3 regions of the Paenibacillus sp. J22P277 genome follow, and region 3 is predicted to be linked to each of the others. Evidence: a T-box and tRNA genes for the amino acid it is inferred to sense, from the RefSeq annotation. Region 3 holds a T-box; the other regions hold tRNA genes.
What was found. A T-box is a leader RNA that pairs with one kind of tRNA and senses whether it is charged. The one in region 3 lies ahead of argS (arginine--tRNA ligase), so its partner is inferred to be a tRNA-Arg.

Region 1: it has a tRNA-Arg gene. The T-box ahead of argS (arginine--tRNA ligase) is inferred to sense a tRNA for this amino acid. The anticodon was not compared.
Region 2: it has a tRNA-Arg gene. The T-box ahead of argS (arginine--tRNA ligase) is inferred to sense a tRNA for this amino acid. The anticodon was not compared.

What each region holds. Positions count from the first base shown of each region.
Region 1 covers NZ_JBXENS010000006.1:50,116-55,550, forward strand. Annotated here, with positions in the region: gene clpX (ATP-dependent protease ATP-binding subunit ClpX) at 1-41, opposite strand, end outside; gene clpP (ATP-dependent Clp endopeptidase proteolytic subunit ClpP) at 76-657, opposite strand; gene tig (trigger factor) at 874-2,175, opposite strand; gene AC50YL_RS21165 (hypothetical protein) at 2,267-3,067, opposite strand; tRNA gene AC50YL_RS21170 (tRNA-Arg) at 3,434-3,510, shown strand; gene AC50YL_RS21175 (SDR family oxidoreductase) at 3,722-4,594, shown strand; gene AC50YL_RS21180 (5'-deoxyadenosine deaminase) at 4,654-5,435, opposite strand, start outside.
Region 2 covers NZ_JBXENS010000002.1:958,652-964,086, reverse strand. Annotated here, with positions in the region: gene whiA (DNA-binding protein WhiA) at 1-692, shown strand, start outside; gene AC50YL_RS08915 (HPr family phosphocarrier protein) at 793-1,062, shown strand; gene AC50YL_RS08910 (SIMPL domain-containing protein) at 1,242-2,015, shown strand; gene AC50YL_RS08905 (sporulation histidine kinase inhibitor Sda) at 2,077-2,391, opposite strand; gene clpP (ATP-dependent Clp endopeptidase proteolytic subunit ClpP) at 2,640-3,221, opposite strand; tRNA gene AC50YL_RS08895 (tRNA-Arg) at 3,498-3,572, opposite strand; gene AC50YL_RS08890 (sugar-binding transcriptional regulator) at 3,814-4,851, shown strand; gene gap (type I glyceraldehyde-3-phosphate dehydrogenase) at 4,951-5,435, shown strand, end outside.
Region 3 covers NZ_JBXENS010000006.1:362,770-368,204, forward strand. Annotated here, with positions in the region: gene AC50YL_RS22470 (VOC family protein) at 1-311, shown strand, start outside; gene AC50YL_RS22475 (DMT family transporter) at 333-1,277, shown strand; gene argS (arginine--tRNA ligase) at 1,373-3,136, opposite strand; T-box leader at 3,209-3,445, opposite strand; gene AC50YL_RS22485 (GrpB family protein) at 3,517-4,035, opposite strand; gene AC50YL_RS22490 (ankyrin repeat domain-containing protein) at 4,103-4,528, opposite strand; gene AC50YL_RS22495 (hypothetical protein) at 4,615-4,974, opposite strand; gene AC50YL_RS22500 (DUF3238 domain-containing protein) at 5,161-5,379, opposite strand; gene AC50YL_RS22505 (MMPL family transporter) at 5,407-5,435, shown strand, end outside.

The DNA.
Region 1 (5,435 bases), 310 kb from region 3:
GAGCATTTCAATTGACCTTTTTCGTCGTTGAATTTAAACATGAGTTTTCACCCCTTCTTGTTGGTTCGACTGTCTTTATAGGGACGTGACGACTTTATCGATCAGGCCGTAGTTCAATGCTTCTTCGGCGCTCATGAAATTGTCGCGGTCCGTGTCGCGGTCGATACGTTCGTAAGGTTGACCCGTACGGTCCGACAAAATTTGATTCAGCTTCTTCTTCGTCTTCAGGATCCAATCCGCGTGGATCGCGATATCGGAAGCTTGCCCGCGCACGCCGCCAAGCGGCTGATGGATCATGACTTCGCTGTTCGGCAGCGCGAAGCGCTTGCCTTTGGCGCCCGCCGTCAGCAGCAGGGAGCCCATGCTTGCGGCCAAACCGACGCAAATGGTCGAAACATCCGGCTTAATGAACTGCATCGTATCGAATATACCCATGCCTGCAGTTACGGAACCGCCCGGTGAGTTAATGTACAGATGAATATCCTTCTCCGGATCATCGGCGGCCAGGAACAGCAGCTGCGCGATGACGGCATTAGCTACGTCGTCGTCGATCGCACTTCCCAGAAAAATTATCCGATCCTTCAAAAGACGGGAGTAAATATCGTAAGAACGCTCTCCCCGATTCGTTTGCTCAACGACCATAGGTACCAGATTCATGCGACCAACCTTCTTTCGTTATCGACTTGTAAATCACTACTTATTCTAACATGTTCCGAATGCAATGTCATTTTTCTGAATACTACAGTATACGATACGGGTAAATACATATGTACGTGACTGGCTCCGCACCGCGAAAAACCGCCGGTGAGGATAAAATAAGGCACGCGTTAAACGTGCCTTATCGGTAATGGAGTTTGGATTGTCGGCGGAGCCTTAAGCGACTGCCGTCTCGGTCTTGCTGTTGTCGAGCAGGAACTTGATCGTTTTGCGCAGGACCAGATCTTCTTTGATGTTGTCAAGGTTGCCGTTTGCTTCGAAAATCTCGCGCAGTTCAGCGGCAGGACGGTTGTATTGACCGGAAAGGTTCTCAAGCTCTTCGTTCAAGTCTTCATCGCCCACCGTAATGCCTTCGATTTTGGCGATTTGTTCCAGAACGAGGTTGTTGCGAACGCGTTTCTCGGCATCGCTGCGCATTTGACCGCGAAGCGCCGCTTCGTCTTGGCCGGAGAACTGGTAGTACAGTTCCATATTCATGCCTTGCGTGCGAAGACGGTTCTCGAAGTCGCGCAGCATGAAGGTCGTTTCGGACTCGATCATCGCTTCCGGAATGTCGACCACGGCCACTTCAGCCGCTTTCTCGACGACGGCCGCTTCGCGCGCGGATTCGTTTTCTTTAACTTTGCGCTCGGACAATTTTGTCTTCAGATCGGCTTTGTACTCGTCAAGCGTATCGAACTCGCTTACGTCCTTGGCGAACTCGTCGTCAAGCGCAGGCAGGTTCTTGCGTTTGATTTCATGCAGCTTCACTTTGAACACGGCTGCTTTGCCGGCAAGGTTCTCGGCATGGTAAGTCTCGGGGAACGTGACTTCGATGTCTTTGAAATCGCCGATTTGCATGCCTACGACTTGTTCTTCGAAGCCGGGAATGAACGAACCGGAACCGAGCTCCAGGGAATGGCGCTCGCTTTTGCCGCCTTCGAACGCTTCGCCGTCGACGTAACCGTCGAAGTCGATGACCGTGATGTCGCCAGTCTCCGCCGCGCCTTCTTCAAGGACCGTAAGCTCGGCATGGCGCTGTTGCAGACGGTTCAGCTCGGCAGCAACTTCTTCTTCCGTGACTTCCGCTTCGGCCGCAGGCACTTCAAGGCCTTTGTACTCGCCAAGCTCGACTTCAGGCTTGACCGTTACTTTAGCGGTGTACTTGAACGTCTGGCCTTTCGCGAATTGCTCGACGTCGATCTCCGGACGGTCCACCGGGAATACGCCGGTTTCTTTCAGCGCTTCCGAGTAGGTGTCCGGAAGCAGGATGTCGATCGCGTCTTGGTACAGGCTTTCGATGCCGAAACGGGCTTCGAAAATGCTCCGCGGCACTTTGCCTTTGCGGAAACCGGGAACGTTTACTTTCTGAACGACCTTCTTGAATGCTTTGTCGATCGCTTCGTTAACTTGTCCTGCTTCAACTTCAACGTTGATCGAGACAAGATTCTTGTCTATTTTTTCCCATGTTGCTGTCATGTTATGCTTTCCCCTCCAAATTAAATAACGCTTCTGCGTCAGATCTTACCCGTAATAAACCATTCTATTATACTCAACAATCAAACGAATATCAAGACTTGCCCCCGTCATCCTCCAAACGCAATTGCACGATTTGGCGAAGCGTCCTGCAAGCCTGTTCGTACCGGAAGCGGAGGGCGTCCGTAATGCCGTATGTATCCCGGACTTCGTCGTCGTTGACCCGTCCGTAAAGCGATAATTCCAATACTTGGTGAAGCGCGGCCGAGTAGCTGTCCACCGTCTCGTCGTCGTCGTTCTGCAGCCGTTCGTACGCCGTCGTGCCGTAAATGCATTGGAGGCACTCTTTCCATAACTCGCGCGCGAAATGAGGCAGGGACACCTCGATCACTTCGGTCACGGACTCTACCCGTTCGACGACTCTGGTCACGACCGGCGGGAATTCTTCCATGGAAAGCGGGGTCGCTTCGATCTCCAGCTCCACGAACTCGCCCATCCGCTCGAGACCGACCGTCCCCGTCACGCCCCGCTTCTTCAGGCATTGCAGCGCTTTGAACTGCAGCTCCGGATGAAGCTCCGCGCTCGTCAGCCAGTTCAGGATGACCTCGTCGACGCCCGGATGCGTCAAATACGCCGCGCGTTCCAGCGCGAGCAGCTGCTGGTCCGCCACGGGATGATGCTGCATGATATAGAGCACCTGCTGCACGTAATCCTCGTCGTACTCCGGCGGGGCGAGCGCCCGTTCGCGGAGCGCGTCCTCGTTGTCTTCGTCTTCTATGTATGCGGTCGTGCCATTTCCCGTGCTCTCGTAACCGGGGAAGGCGACGTCAAGCCAGGTCAGCAGATTGCTCCACTCTTCGTAATGCCGCTTCTCCTCGCCTTGGCAATGGAGCAAAAAGCGCAGCAGATCCTTCGCTTCTCCGTACTGCTCGGACTCCAAAAGCCGGGTGAGATGATTTTGGTACTGGTCGAGCATATTAGGAAATAAGTAAACGTTCTCTCTATTGTCATCGTGGGAAGAATTGGACGTCGTAATAGAATCACCGCCTTGTTTGCCGTACTGCCCGCCGGCCTGATGTTCGGGTAGAGTTCGATTATAACACTCCATGCCGTTCATTTCCATTTTGGCCGAAGCCGATTTTTTTGAAACATGAATGCCGCTATTTTAATAGAGTCGCATGAGCCATGGCGCGGACCGACGAATACAATGAAGATTATGGGTTGCAATTTTAAAATGCCCATGCTATATTATTTCCTACGTGTCCCAGTAGCTCAGTTGGATAGAGCACACGCCTTCTAAGCGTGTTGTCGGGGGTTCGAATCCCTCCTGGGACGCCATTTCATTGGCTTCCGGACACGCGGTCGGCAGCACGAAATATCCGAATCGAACCATCCTCCCGAACGCTCGGCGACATGCCGGCGTTCGGGATTTTTTTGTTTTGCGTTAAGAATGCGAAGCCATGCGTTTAAATAAAAAGGGATCGCCGCAATATAAGGGAATGCCGTCTTTGCTCAAGCAAGCCATATTCTTTTGAAGGAGTGATCCCGCATGACGCAGCAACAGCCCAAACGTCCGACATCCTTTCCCCCGCAGCACCAGAATAGGCAGCCCGGTCTCGAAAGCGAGATGAATCCGCGGCCGCAATTTCAATCGGAAGCGTACAAGCCCGCCGGCAAGCTCGCCGGCAAGGTAGCCGCGATTACCGGCGGCGACAGCGGCATCGGCCGCGCCGTCGCCCTCATGTACGCCAAGGAAGGCGCGGACGTCGCGATCATGTACCTCGACGAGCATGACGATGCCGGGGATATTCAAGAACTCGTCGAAGCGCTCGGCCGCAAATGCCTCACGATCGCCGGCGATATCGGCGATCCCGCCTTTTGCAAAGACGCCGTCGAGAAGATCGCCGACAAGCTCGGCGGGCTCGACATCGTCGTGAACAACGCCGCGGAGCAGCACCCGCAGGATAAAATCGAACAAATCACGCCGCAGCAGCTGGAACGCACGTTCAAGACGAACATCTTCGGCATGTTCTATGTCACGCAAGCCGCCATGCCTCACCTGAAGAAAGGCTCGGCCATCATTAATACCGCATCCATCACGGCCTATCGCGGGAGCCCGACGCTGTTGGATTATTCCTCGACGAAAGGCGCGATCGTCGCTTTCACCCGCTCGCTTGCGATGAATCTCGCGGAGCAGGGCATTCGGGTCAACGCGGTGGCGCCCGGACCGATCTGGACGCCGCTCATTCCGTCGACGTTCGACGCCCAGCAGGTCGCCCAATTCGGCGCGGACACGCCGATGAAGCGGGCGGGACAGCCGGACGAGCTGGCTCCGGCATACGTCTATCTGGCCTGCGGCGACTCCTCCTATATGAGCGGGCAGGTGCTTCACGTCAACGGCGGCGAAATCGTCAACGGCTGATAGACGCACGAAAGCCGGGACCCCTTCATGCAAGCGGCATGGAGGCGTTCCCGGCTTTTTCAGATTCGCTTGAGCAGCCGCGCGATGGAACGGTCCGCTTCGCGGAGGACGTTCCGTTTGTCGACCGTCTTCACCTTACCCCGCTCCACGACAAGCTTGCCGTCAACCCACACGTAGGCTACGCTGCTTCTCGACGCTGCGTAGACGATCCGCGAGTACGGATCCGCGTCATAGGAAGGAAACGTATGGAAATCCTCCAAGTCGAGCAGCACGGCGTCCGCCTTCTTGCCCGGCTCGATGCTGCCGATCAAATGATCCAGTCCCAGCGTCCTCGCGCCGCCGATCGTGGCCATGCGCAGCACCGTCCGGGCGTTCATCGCTTCCGGACCGCAGCGGGCTTTGTGCAGCAGCGCGGTCAAGCGCATCTCCTGAAACATATCCAATGTGTTGTTGCAGGGCGCCCCGTCCGCGCCGATGCCCATCTCGATCCCCTGCTCCAGCAGCTCCGGCACGAGCGCCACGCCCGACGCCAGCTTCAGGTTGGAGCCCGGGCAATGCGTCATACGCGTCCCCGTCCGCCGCAAAATATCGCGCTCTTCGTCGTCCAGCCAGATGCAATGGGCTAGCACGAGCCGGGGAGACGTCAACCCGATATGATCCAAATAGACGACGTTGCGCATCCCGCGCTGCCGCATGACGAGATCGATCTCTTCCCGGTTCTCCGCCGCGTGCGTATGCACGAGCACGTTATGCTTCGCCGAGAGGTCCCTCACTTCCTTCAGCAGGCGTTCCGAGCAGGAGACGACGAAACGCGGGCTGTACGCGTATCGGATGCGGCCGC
Region 2 (5,435 bases), on a different contig from region 3:
AGAAAAACAATGTGTATATCGTGCGTATTCCGACCAAAGTGCAGGAGATCTTGGCCGAGCTCAAAATCGTGTCGGAAGGCTTCGTGTTCAATCAAGGCATCGACAAGGAAATGATTCGCAAATCATGCTGCAAACGAGCCTATCTGCGCGGCGCGTTCCTGGCCGGCGGCTCCGTCAACAATCCGGAGGGCTCCTCGTACCATTTGGAAATCGCCACGATGTACGAAGAACATTGTCAGGCGCTCGTGGAGCTGGCGAACAAGTTCGACTTGAACGCCCGCTGCATCGAACGGAAGAAGGGGTTCATCTTCTACATGAAAGAAGGCGAGAAGATCATCGAGCTTCTCAGCATCATCGGAGCGCATCAAGCGCTGTTCAAATTCGAGGATGTCCGAATCATGCGGGATATGCGCAACTCCGTCAACCGGATCGTGAACTGCGAGACGGCAAATTTGAATAAGACGATCGGAGCGGCTGTCCGCCAGATCGATAATATCAAGCTGCTGGAGCGGGAAGTGGGGCTGGATACGCTCCCCGAGAAGCTCCGCGAGGTAGCGAATATAAGAATGATGCACCCGGATCTGAATTTGACGGAAGTCGGCGAGATGCTCAAAGGGAAAGTGAGCAAGTCGGGCGTGAACCACCGGCTGCGTAAAATCGACGAGCTTGCGGAAAAATTAAGGAACGGATAGGCAAAGGCTAGTGTACAAAGCACAAAAGTGATATAATAGTGAGTAAAATGACGTTTGCACGCTTATAAGGGTTGAATTTCGTATAGGGGGTAAGGTTTCCATGACAAGGCATCCGGTTGTCGTTCGACTGAAGACAGGTCTTCATGCAAGACCGGCCGCACTTTTTGTTCAGGAAGCGAACAAGTTTTCTTCCGAGGTCTTTGTTGAGAAGGACGATAAAAAAGTGAACGCAAAATCGATTATGGGCATTATGAGCCTTGCGATTAGTTCAGGGACTGAAGTCACGATAAGCGCGGAAGGTTCGGATGCCGACCAAGCTGTAACCGCTTTAGTCAACCTGGTCAGCAAGGAAGAGCTCGAGAACCAATAATGGCGAAATTACGGCCCATTCGAGGCTGTAATTTTGATACGAGGAAACTCCCTAACGGGGGTTTTTTCTGTTTGTAGGCGGGGATGCGATAATTCTTCCCGGACAACCGCAACATCGCGGAGGAATGGCGCGTCTTACATAACAAGAACACCTATTTTTGGCAAAAAGGGGCGAAGAAAATGAAGATGAAACCGAAATGGGCGTTGGTGCCGGCATTGGCGCTGGCGGTAGGGGTGGGCGCGATGTTTGGCGGGGCAGGACATGGCAGCAAGCCGGTATACGCGGTCGACAACGGCGCGCTCGTGCAGAAGAGCACGATTACGGTCTCGGGCAGCGGCAAGATCGACGCGGCGCCGGACGTGGCGTACTTGAGCGTGGCGGTGGAAGCGAGAGCGGCATCGGCCAAAGAGGCGCAGTCGAAGAATGCGGCCCAATTCACGGGGCTGACGAAGCTGCTGTACGACACGTACAAGGTCGCGACGAAGGACGTCAAGACGACGGGCTTCACCGTACAGCCGGAATACGAGTACAATAGCAAAGACGGCACCAGCAAGATCAAAGACTACTTGGCGGTGCATAACATCCAGGTGACGACCCGGGACTTGAACGGAATCGGCAAGCTGCTCGACGATTTGTCCGCATCTGGCGCGAACCGCGTGGACGGCGTTCAGTTCGATACGGAGAAGCAGGACCAATACGAGCTGCAGGCGCTCGACAAAGCGATGGCGAACGCCAAAGCAAAAGCCGAGACGCTGGCAAAATCAGCGGGCAAGCAAGTGAAGGGCGTCTTCACCATCACGCAAAATAGCGCCAACAGCGGACCGATCTTCATCGGTAAAGGCGAAATGGCAGCGCCGGCGGCGGATGCGACGGGCAGCGCCCCGAGCACGAGCGTGCAAACCGGCGAAATTACCGTGACCACGGACATCACCGTCGTCTACGAGATGCAATAACAACAAAGAAGGCAGACCAGCCTCCGGCTTCGGAGGAAGGTCTGCCTTTGTGTTTGCAGGATTACGCGAGGGATTTGCGGTCGTCATTGACGTTCAATCCCCGTTGCTCGATCGCATGTTCGATCAAAGAGATAAACTCTTCGGAGAGATGCATGGCTTTCGCTTCGTGGTACACTTCGATCAGATGAGAATCGCTAAGCGGCCGCAGTAAGAGTGACCTGTCCTGCATCGGCAAGAACAGGTTTTGCGTATCGGGTTCTGGGGAAGCATGCTGATATTTAGGTTCGAACGTTGGCGCGTATGGCGTAAATGCATTGCCCGAGTCATGAGGTCGAATGAAATTTCGCACGCTTGCGAACGGTTTCGTAAGTTTCATGCGTGTGCAACTCCGTTTTATAGATTTCAATACGTAGCCTAAGTGAAGGAGGATATGGAATCATTTAGTACATATTAACATGATTTTAAGGCATCGTCCTTAACGGTTCACCTGATTGAATAGTACTTGACAAATTGAGTTGGTTGTGAATCTGAATATAGACGCGCGGATGGAATATACGGCCTACAAAGAAAAAAGAGCGCTAACCCTTAGAGGGTTAACGCTCTTTGCAATGCAAGAGGCGAATCTTACAGCTTCTCGATCACTTTGTCGACGAGACCGTACGCGGCGGCTTCGGCAGCGGACATGAAGTAATCGCGGTCGGTATCGCGCTCGATTTTCTCAAGCGTCTGGCCGGTGCGTTCCACGAGGATGCGATTCAGCGTGTCGCGCGTCTTGAGAATATGCTTCGCGCGGATCTCGATGTCGCTGGCTTGGCCTTGCGCGCCGCCGAGCGGCTGATGGATCATGACTTCGCTGTTCGGCAGGGCGTAACGTTTGCCCTTCGCGCCGGCGGCGAGCAGGAAAGCGCCCATCGAGGCGGCCATGCCGACGCAGATCGTCGAAACTTCCGGTTTAATGAAATTCATGGTATCGAATATGGCAAGACCTGCCGAGACGGAACCGCCAGGACTGTTAATGTAGATCGAGATGTCTTTCTCGGGATCGTCGGCGGCAAGGAACAGCAGCTGCGCGATAATGGAGTTGGCGACCATGTCGTTGACAGGCGTACCGAGGAATACAATCCGATCCTTCAGCAAACGGGAGTAAATGTCGTAAGCGCGTTCTCCGCGGTTGCTCTGCTCAATAACCATAGGCACGAAATTCATCGATTCCATCGTAATTCCCTCCTAATGCAAAATGGGTTGAGATAGTGGCGACTTGTGTAAAAACATCATAACGGATTCGTTCACAAAAGTCAAAGAAGGTCAGAATATATAGTCAGGGAAGGTCAAAAAACCGGCGAATCGCTTGATAACCGGGCAATGCGAGGTTACTTTGCAGCGGATTTGGAGATGCTGTTTGAGGGACATTCGGCTTAAGCAAAAAAGGACCTTCCGTTGTCGGAAGGCCCTTCGTTATATAGTCGAGCTTATTAAAATTAATGGCGCGCCCGCGAGGAATTGAACCTCGATCTCAGGCTCCGGAGGCCTACGTCATATCCATTGGACCACGGGCGCGTTTGTGACAGCAAATATGATTATAGGGGAATCCGAGGAGAAAAGCAAGGCGTCATTGCAAAATAATATTGTGTAAATCGTGACGGTAATCGTTTTCATTCCGGAAATCGACCTTGCCCCCTCCTGTCGAATGGGTTACAATAGTGGTGGGACTTAAAACGATCATATGGGACGTTTTATGTCCACGTTGATTGACCAGGATTGACCCATGCTCTTCTGTAACAGGAGTTGATGTTGAAAGATGCACTCGCTCATCGCCATACAACAGCAGCTTCTGCCGGATTTGCTCGTCGTCATGCGCAAACGATACCTCATCCTCCGTCAAGTGATGCTCTCGGACATGATCGGAAGACGTTCGCTCGCCGCATCGCTGGAAATGACGGAACGCGTGCTCCGCGCCGAGACGGACTTCCTGAAATCGCAGGAGCTGCTGATCATCGATGCCGCCGGCATGCGGATCAGCGAAGCGGGCAAACGCCTGCTGGACGAAATGGAGCCGTTCTACAAAGCGATGTTCGGCTTATCGGAGCTGGAAGAGAAGATCCGCAAGCATTTCGGCTTGAAGCAAGTGGTTATCGTCTCGGGCGATTCGGACGAATCTCCGGCAACGGGCAGAGAGCTTGGAAGAGCAGGCTGCAGCGTGCTAAGGAAAGATATGAAGGCAAATGACGTCATCGCCGTAACGGGCGGATCGACGCTTGCGCAAGTCGCGAACCAGCTGACGTCCCAGACGCCGCTGAGAAGCAATTTGTTCGTGCCGGCGCGCGGGGGGCTCGGGGAAAGCTTGGACTATCAGGCCAACACGATCGCTTCCACGATGGCCAAGCGAACCGGCGCGCAGTACAGGATGCTTCACGTGCCCGACCATTTGGGCGAAGAAGCGTACAACTCCTTGATGCAGGAACCGAACGTCCGGGAGATCGTGGAAGTGATTCGCGAAGCCCGCATCGTCGTTCACGGCATCGGAGACGCTATGGTGATGGCAAGGCGCAGACGCGTCGACGCGGCGGTCGTGGAAGCCATGAAGGCGGAAGGCGCGCTCGCGGAGTCGTTCGGGTATTATTTCGACCGGCACGGCGAAGTCGTCCACAAGATGCTGACCGCGGGTTTGCGGCTCGAGGACATCATGGAGACCGAGGTCGTGATCGCGATCGCTGGCGGACGAAGCAAAGGCGAGGCCATCGCGGCCGTGATGCGTTTCGGCCATGACGACGTGCTCGTGACGGATGAAGCGGCCGCGCTTGAGATCGCGGCGATTATCGAGAAGGAATCGCAGTAATGCAGCAACGTGATCTTGACGAATCGGAGGGCAGCCCCGCCGGCTTCCCTTCGGTCCTCGTCTTGAGATAAATGAAATCATGTCTAGGAGGAAACAAAAATGGTAAAAGTTGGTATTAACGGATTTGGTCGCATCGGTCGTAACGTATTCCGCGCAGCCCTGAACAACCCGGATGTTCAAATCGTCGCAGTCAACGATCTGACGGACACGAACACGCTGGCCCACCTGCTTAAATACGACACGACGCACGGCAAGCTTGACGGCACGGTCGAAGCCAAAGAAGGCGCGCTGGTCGTGAACGGACGCGAAATCAAAGTTTTTGCTGAACGCAACCCTGAGAACCTTCCATGGGCATCCGTAGGCGCGGAAATCGTCGTTGAATCCACGGGTATCTTCACGGCGAAAGAAAAAGCCGAGCTTCACTTGAAAGGCGGCGCGAAGAAAGTCATCATCTCCGCACCAGCTTCCAACGAAGACATCACGATCGTCATGGGCGTTAACGAAGACAAATACGATTCAGCTGCCCACACGATTATCTCCAACGCATCTTGCACGACGAACTGTCTGGCTCCATTCGCAAAAGT
Region 3 (5,435 bases):
GCGAGGGTCCGGAAAACCCGGATCATCCTTTGCCGGAAGAAGCCAAAGCTCGCTTGGCGCATGCCGTGCTTAAAATCGGCGATGCGGATCTGTTCGTGGCCGATTGTTTTCCCGGTCAAGCCAATCGGCTTGGCAATCGCGTTCAAATTTGCATCACGACGCCCACGATTGAACATTCGGTACGATTCTTCGACGCATTGAAGCAAGACGGTCAAGTCGGCATGCCGCTGCAGAAAGTCCATTTTAGTCCGGCCTACGGCATGGTTACCGATAAATTCGGGGTTACGTTCCAAATCTTCACGCAACGGTAAGTCGGGGAAAAGGGAGAAAAGATGCGAAGAGGCAAGGATCAGCTACAAACATACGCGAGGTTGACCGGTTTTGCTGTCTTCACGGGAGCTTCTTTTAATCTGGCGAAATATACCGTCGGTTACTTTTCTCCATTCGCTGCCGCGGCATGGCGTTTTGGGTTGGCTGCGGCAGTCCTGCTGATTATATTAGCAGTGACGGAAGGGATTCAGCGCGATCGAATCAAGCGCAGCGCCATCTGGTATATCGCGCTAGGCCTGGTAGGCATTTTGGGGTTCAGTACGTTATTCTTTGCGGGTCTCCAGTCTACGTCATCCGTAAACGGGGCGTTGATCATGGCGCTGAACCCTTTACTGACCACGGTTATGGCTCGTTTGCTCTTAAAGGATCGCATAACCAAACCGCAAGCAGCCGGTATCGGACTGGGTTTAATCGGCGTATTCATCGTCGTTATCCACGGTTCAAGCGATAGCCTGGCATCGTTTTCCATCGGGGATGTCCTCGTCTTTGGCGGAAACCTGTGTTGGACCTTTTACGGGATATGCGGACGACGGTTCATACCGGATGGAAGTCCATTGTCTACAACCGCGTATACCATGGTCGTGGGGGCAATCGGTTTAACGGCCGTCTCTCTTTTCGCTCCCAACCCTGTCGCTCTGCCGAGCATTCCGGTCTTGGCTTGGGGAGCAATCGTATTTATGGGCTTGTTCACCAGCGTATTCGGCTATCTGTGGTGGAACAAAGGCATCAAAGAAATCGGAGCCAGCAAAACCTCGCTATTTTTCAATCTTGTCCCTGTCGTGACCATGCTGGTGTCATTCTTTACCGGGACTCCCGTATCCGTCATTCAAATCCTGGGCGCGGCTTTCGTTATCTTGGGGGTACTCGCCGCTTCAGGAGCATTCGCCGGATGGATGGGATCCGCGCGGTTTGTCGAATCGCAGCGCGCTCCGGAAAATAAGCGATGACCTGAAATTAAAGGTGGAACAGCAGCAGCCTGGGACGAGAAACTCCTAGGCTGCCGCTGCTGTATTACTCCTTACTTGTAGCTGGCTATAGTGCGCTACATTTGCTCCGGCGCCTCGATACCGATCAGATATAAGCCTCTCTTAAGCACGATACGGACGCAGTGCACCAAAGCAAGGCGGGCTTCGCGCTGCGCTGCGGTCACCTTATCGGAAAGGATCGGACAATCGTGATAGAACCGGTTGAACGCTTGTGCAACGTCGAGGAGATAACGGGTCACGATTGACGGTTCCAGCTTGTTCATCGCAAGCTCGATACGTTCGCTGAACAGCGAGAGTTCGATCAAGAGTGCGTGTGAAGCGTTGTCAGCGAGGTGATTGGCATACTCATTTACTTGCATCGTTGACGCGGGTTCCGCCAAATCACCTCTATTCATCGTCCCCATCCACGAATTCTTCTTTGCTCCGTCAGCTTTCGCCAGAATGCTGGACGCGCGGGCATATGCGTATTGCATGTACGGTCCGGTTTCACCTTCGAAGTTGAGCATGTCATCCCAAGAGAACGCGATATCTTTGATGCGGTTCGCGCTCAAATCACTGAAGACAACGGCACCGACGCCGACCTGTCTCGCGGTTTCATCAAGCTGTGCAAGGTCAGGATTCCGCTGTACCATGATGGCTTTCGTTTTCTCGATAGCCTGATTCAGTACATCCTCCAGTTTCACGATGTTGCCTTTTCGCGTCGAAAGGCTCATTCCTTCCAGGCTGACGCGGCCGAAGGCGACATGGACCAAATCCGCAGCCCATGTATAGCCCATCAGTTCGATAACTTTAAACCACTGTTGAAAATGCAAATTTTGCGCATAATCCGTCACGTAAATCGCTTTTGCGAAATCATATGTGCGTTTCCTGTAAAAAGCTGCGGCGATATCCCGCGTATGGTACAACGAGCTGCCGTCCTGCTTCAGGATAAGCGCTGGCGCCATACCGAATTCTTCCAGCCTGACAAGCGATGCACCGTTGTCTTCTTCGAGGAGCCCTTTCGCCTTCAGTTCGTCTACGACGGCAGCCATCTTATCGTTGTAGAAACTTTCACCTGCATAGGAATCGAAAGAAATGCCCAATAAGTCATAGATGCGCTTAAACGCCTGCAAACTGATGTCAACGAACGACTGCCACAGCGCCAAAGCTTCCAAGTCGCCCTGCTCCATCTTGGCGAACCAGGCGCGGGCTTCATCATTCAGCGAAGGGTCAAGATCGGCTTCTTCGTGAAACCGAACGTACAGACGGAAAAGCTCGTCGATTCCGCCCTCCTCCACCGTCTGCTCATTCCCCCACAATCGATAAGCGACGATAAGCTTGCCGAATTGAGTCCCCCAATCGCCGAGATGATTGATGCCGACGCAGGCATACCCCATAAATTCATGAATCCGATACAGCGCGTTCCCAATTACCGTGGATCTCAGATGGGCGATATGGAATGGTTTGGCGATATTAGGCGAGGAGAAATCGATGAGTACGGTTTTCCCGTTGCCTATGGGGCGCGTACCGTATCTGTCGCCCTGCGCTATAATTTCACCGATGACCGTTGCGGCGACATGCGCGATATCCAAATGGAAATTAAGATAGCCGGACACGGCTTCGACTCTTCCGACGCCTGCAAGGTGGAAACGCTGTTTCAGGTCCTCGGCGATCACCTGAGGCGCCCGGCGGAGTTGACGGCTTAATTTAAAACAAGGCAGCGATAGATCGCCCTGCTCCTTGTTGCTTGGATATTCCATCAGTGCGAGTATTTCTGTCTCTTTCACCTGGGGCAACAACGCGGAAAGTTTGACGGCGATCTTGTTCTTATACGTTTGCATAAGGCTCATCCTTCCTTTCATGGTCCATGTTCGTTTACTCGTACCCGAGAATACAAAAAAGACCCCCGTCTCCAAAGAGACGAGAGCCTGCAGCTTCCCGTGGTGCCACTCTAAGTACCGGACAAATTGCCCGGTCACTCGTTGCTGATAACGGTCAGTGACCGGATGGGCCTACTGCGTCGTCCGGCGACGCGCGGTTCGGCCAATCATTTCCCGGGTCCGTTTCCCCGATCCGCGCGTACCGGCTTTCACCAACCCGGCTCGCTTGGACTGCGCGGCATCGCGTACTGTCCCGTTCATTAATGTTTCCAATATTTTCTTGAGATTTACTTTATCACATGCACACTGACCGACGCAAGAGATTACACGACGTAATCGCTTTAATTGCCGGTCGTGTCCTTTGCACGATTAAGAAGTTTCAAAATGAATGCTGATTTGTAATCTGAATAGGCCAACAATGTACGAAAACCTTTTTCGTAAGCGCTTAACTTGCGTTCGGCATAATGACTAGCTTCAATAGGATTTTCCCGCAAGTAATCCCTGAAAATCAGATTGTCATTCCACAAGTCCGATTTAAATTGCGTGATCGCTAAGTTAAATGAGCGCACGCCGCGCTTGCGTAGATATATTCGGTCTGGAACGCCTGCTGTCCCGAGACACTCATAGCACAATTTTGCAAGTTGTTCGGATTGTGATGTGGGGATGTGCGGGAAATTAGAAATGCCAACGAGTATGTCTACTATTGGCTTTGCAGCTAAACCAGGGACAGATGTGCTGCCAAAGTGTTCAATGAAAACATCAGGACCAAAAACCGAAAGCAACAAAGAGGCTTCATCCGCATACCAATTAGACCACTCCGAATTATAATTACAAATCGTTATATCCTCATCTAAACTCACTATAACCTCACCTCGATTTAATTGTTTTTAATTTTGAATGTAAATGATTGAGCGTTTAGTTTTTCGTTTAAAATTTAATTATTTTTTGTGATTGACAATCTTTTGCAATATCCAATGGGGTTTTACCGTTACATTCTAAGATATTTTTATCTGCGCCATGTTTCAACAGATACTGAATTATATCCGTTGGTTCGTCACCTAGGCTGCCATCTGTTTGAATTGTCCCATCAATGGAATTATCTACAGCTACATGCAGAGGCGTCCACCCAGCATAGCTTCTAAAATTAATATCTGCTCCACTATGAAGCAACAGTTCAATGATTTCCAACTCTTCATTTTCCACAGCTATATTTAATAAAGAGTATTTACTGTTTTCACAAACGAAATTAGGGTTAAGTCCGTTTGACAGTAATATTTTCACGTACCGGACATCCCCTTCTGCTACTGCACCACAGAGCCTATGGTCATGATTGTTATTATTCAAACTATTCACCTGCCCGTTAGCTAGGATTAATCATAATCCAACTTTCGTTGGATTCTCATGTACGTTCGCCAGTATCCAAATCTCTTTCCTGTAAGTTACTCCATTAATAATCCTAACTTTTCAAAAGGAAGTTCAAATATATCTAATCCGTTCTCAATTATTTTTGAAGAGGTGGCTACAATGAAATATCGTATACCTCTTGAGACAATTACTGTTACTTCTGTCTCTATAAAAGAAAAATCTAGTCTGTTCTTTAAGTAAAGGAACTCTTCGTCTGTTGCTTTATCAAGCATAATCTCATTAAGAAAACGTGGTAATTCAACGTATCTAATATTAAAAAACACGATATCAACATTCTTCATGTTTTCTTTGTTTCTTGGACTTCGAATAAGGAGTTCACCATGATTCACCCGGTAAAACCAGAACTGAAACTTTCTATCTTTCATCTCTTGCATAATTTCATCTCCGATCCCTAATTAGCAAAACGAAGCCAACGCTTACAATTATGATAAGAAATTTAAATTAACCTCATATTAACATAATTGGAACTTATCCACCCCTCGAGATAAACAAAAACGGAGCAGTTGCCGTCAGCCAACTACTCCGTTTTAGTCCAACTACAAGTTTTTACTACTACTCTTTCAGGTCTCTAAATGATAGTCCATCTCTCCATCCAGCGCCGCAGGCGTATCTCCCGTTTTCCGGAAATCATGGGCGCAGAGCAATTGAAAGTCTCCATAATCCACTTGTTTATAAAATTCGAAGCACAGGAAACGACGCGCCCGCGCGCTGATTCGGTTTGCGGCAACAATTCGCGTATAATGAAGCATATAAGGCCACGCGGCCTTGTGTTCGTTAATCCATCTCGAAGTTCAAAGGAGCAGCGCATGGCCAGGTATCTTTATCGCTTAGGAAA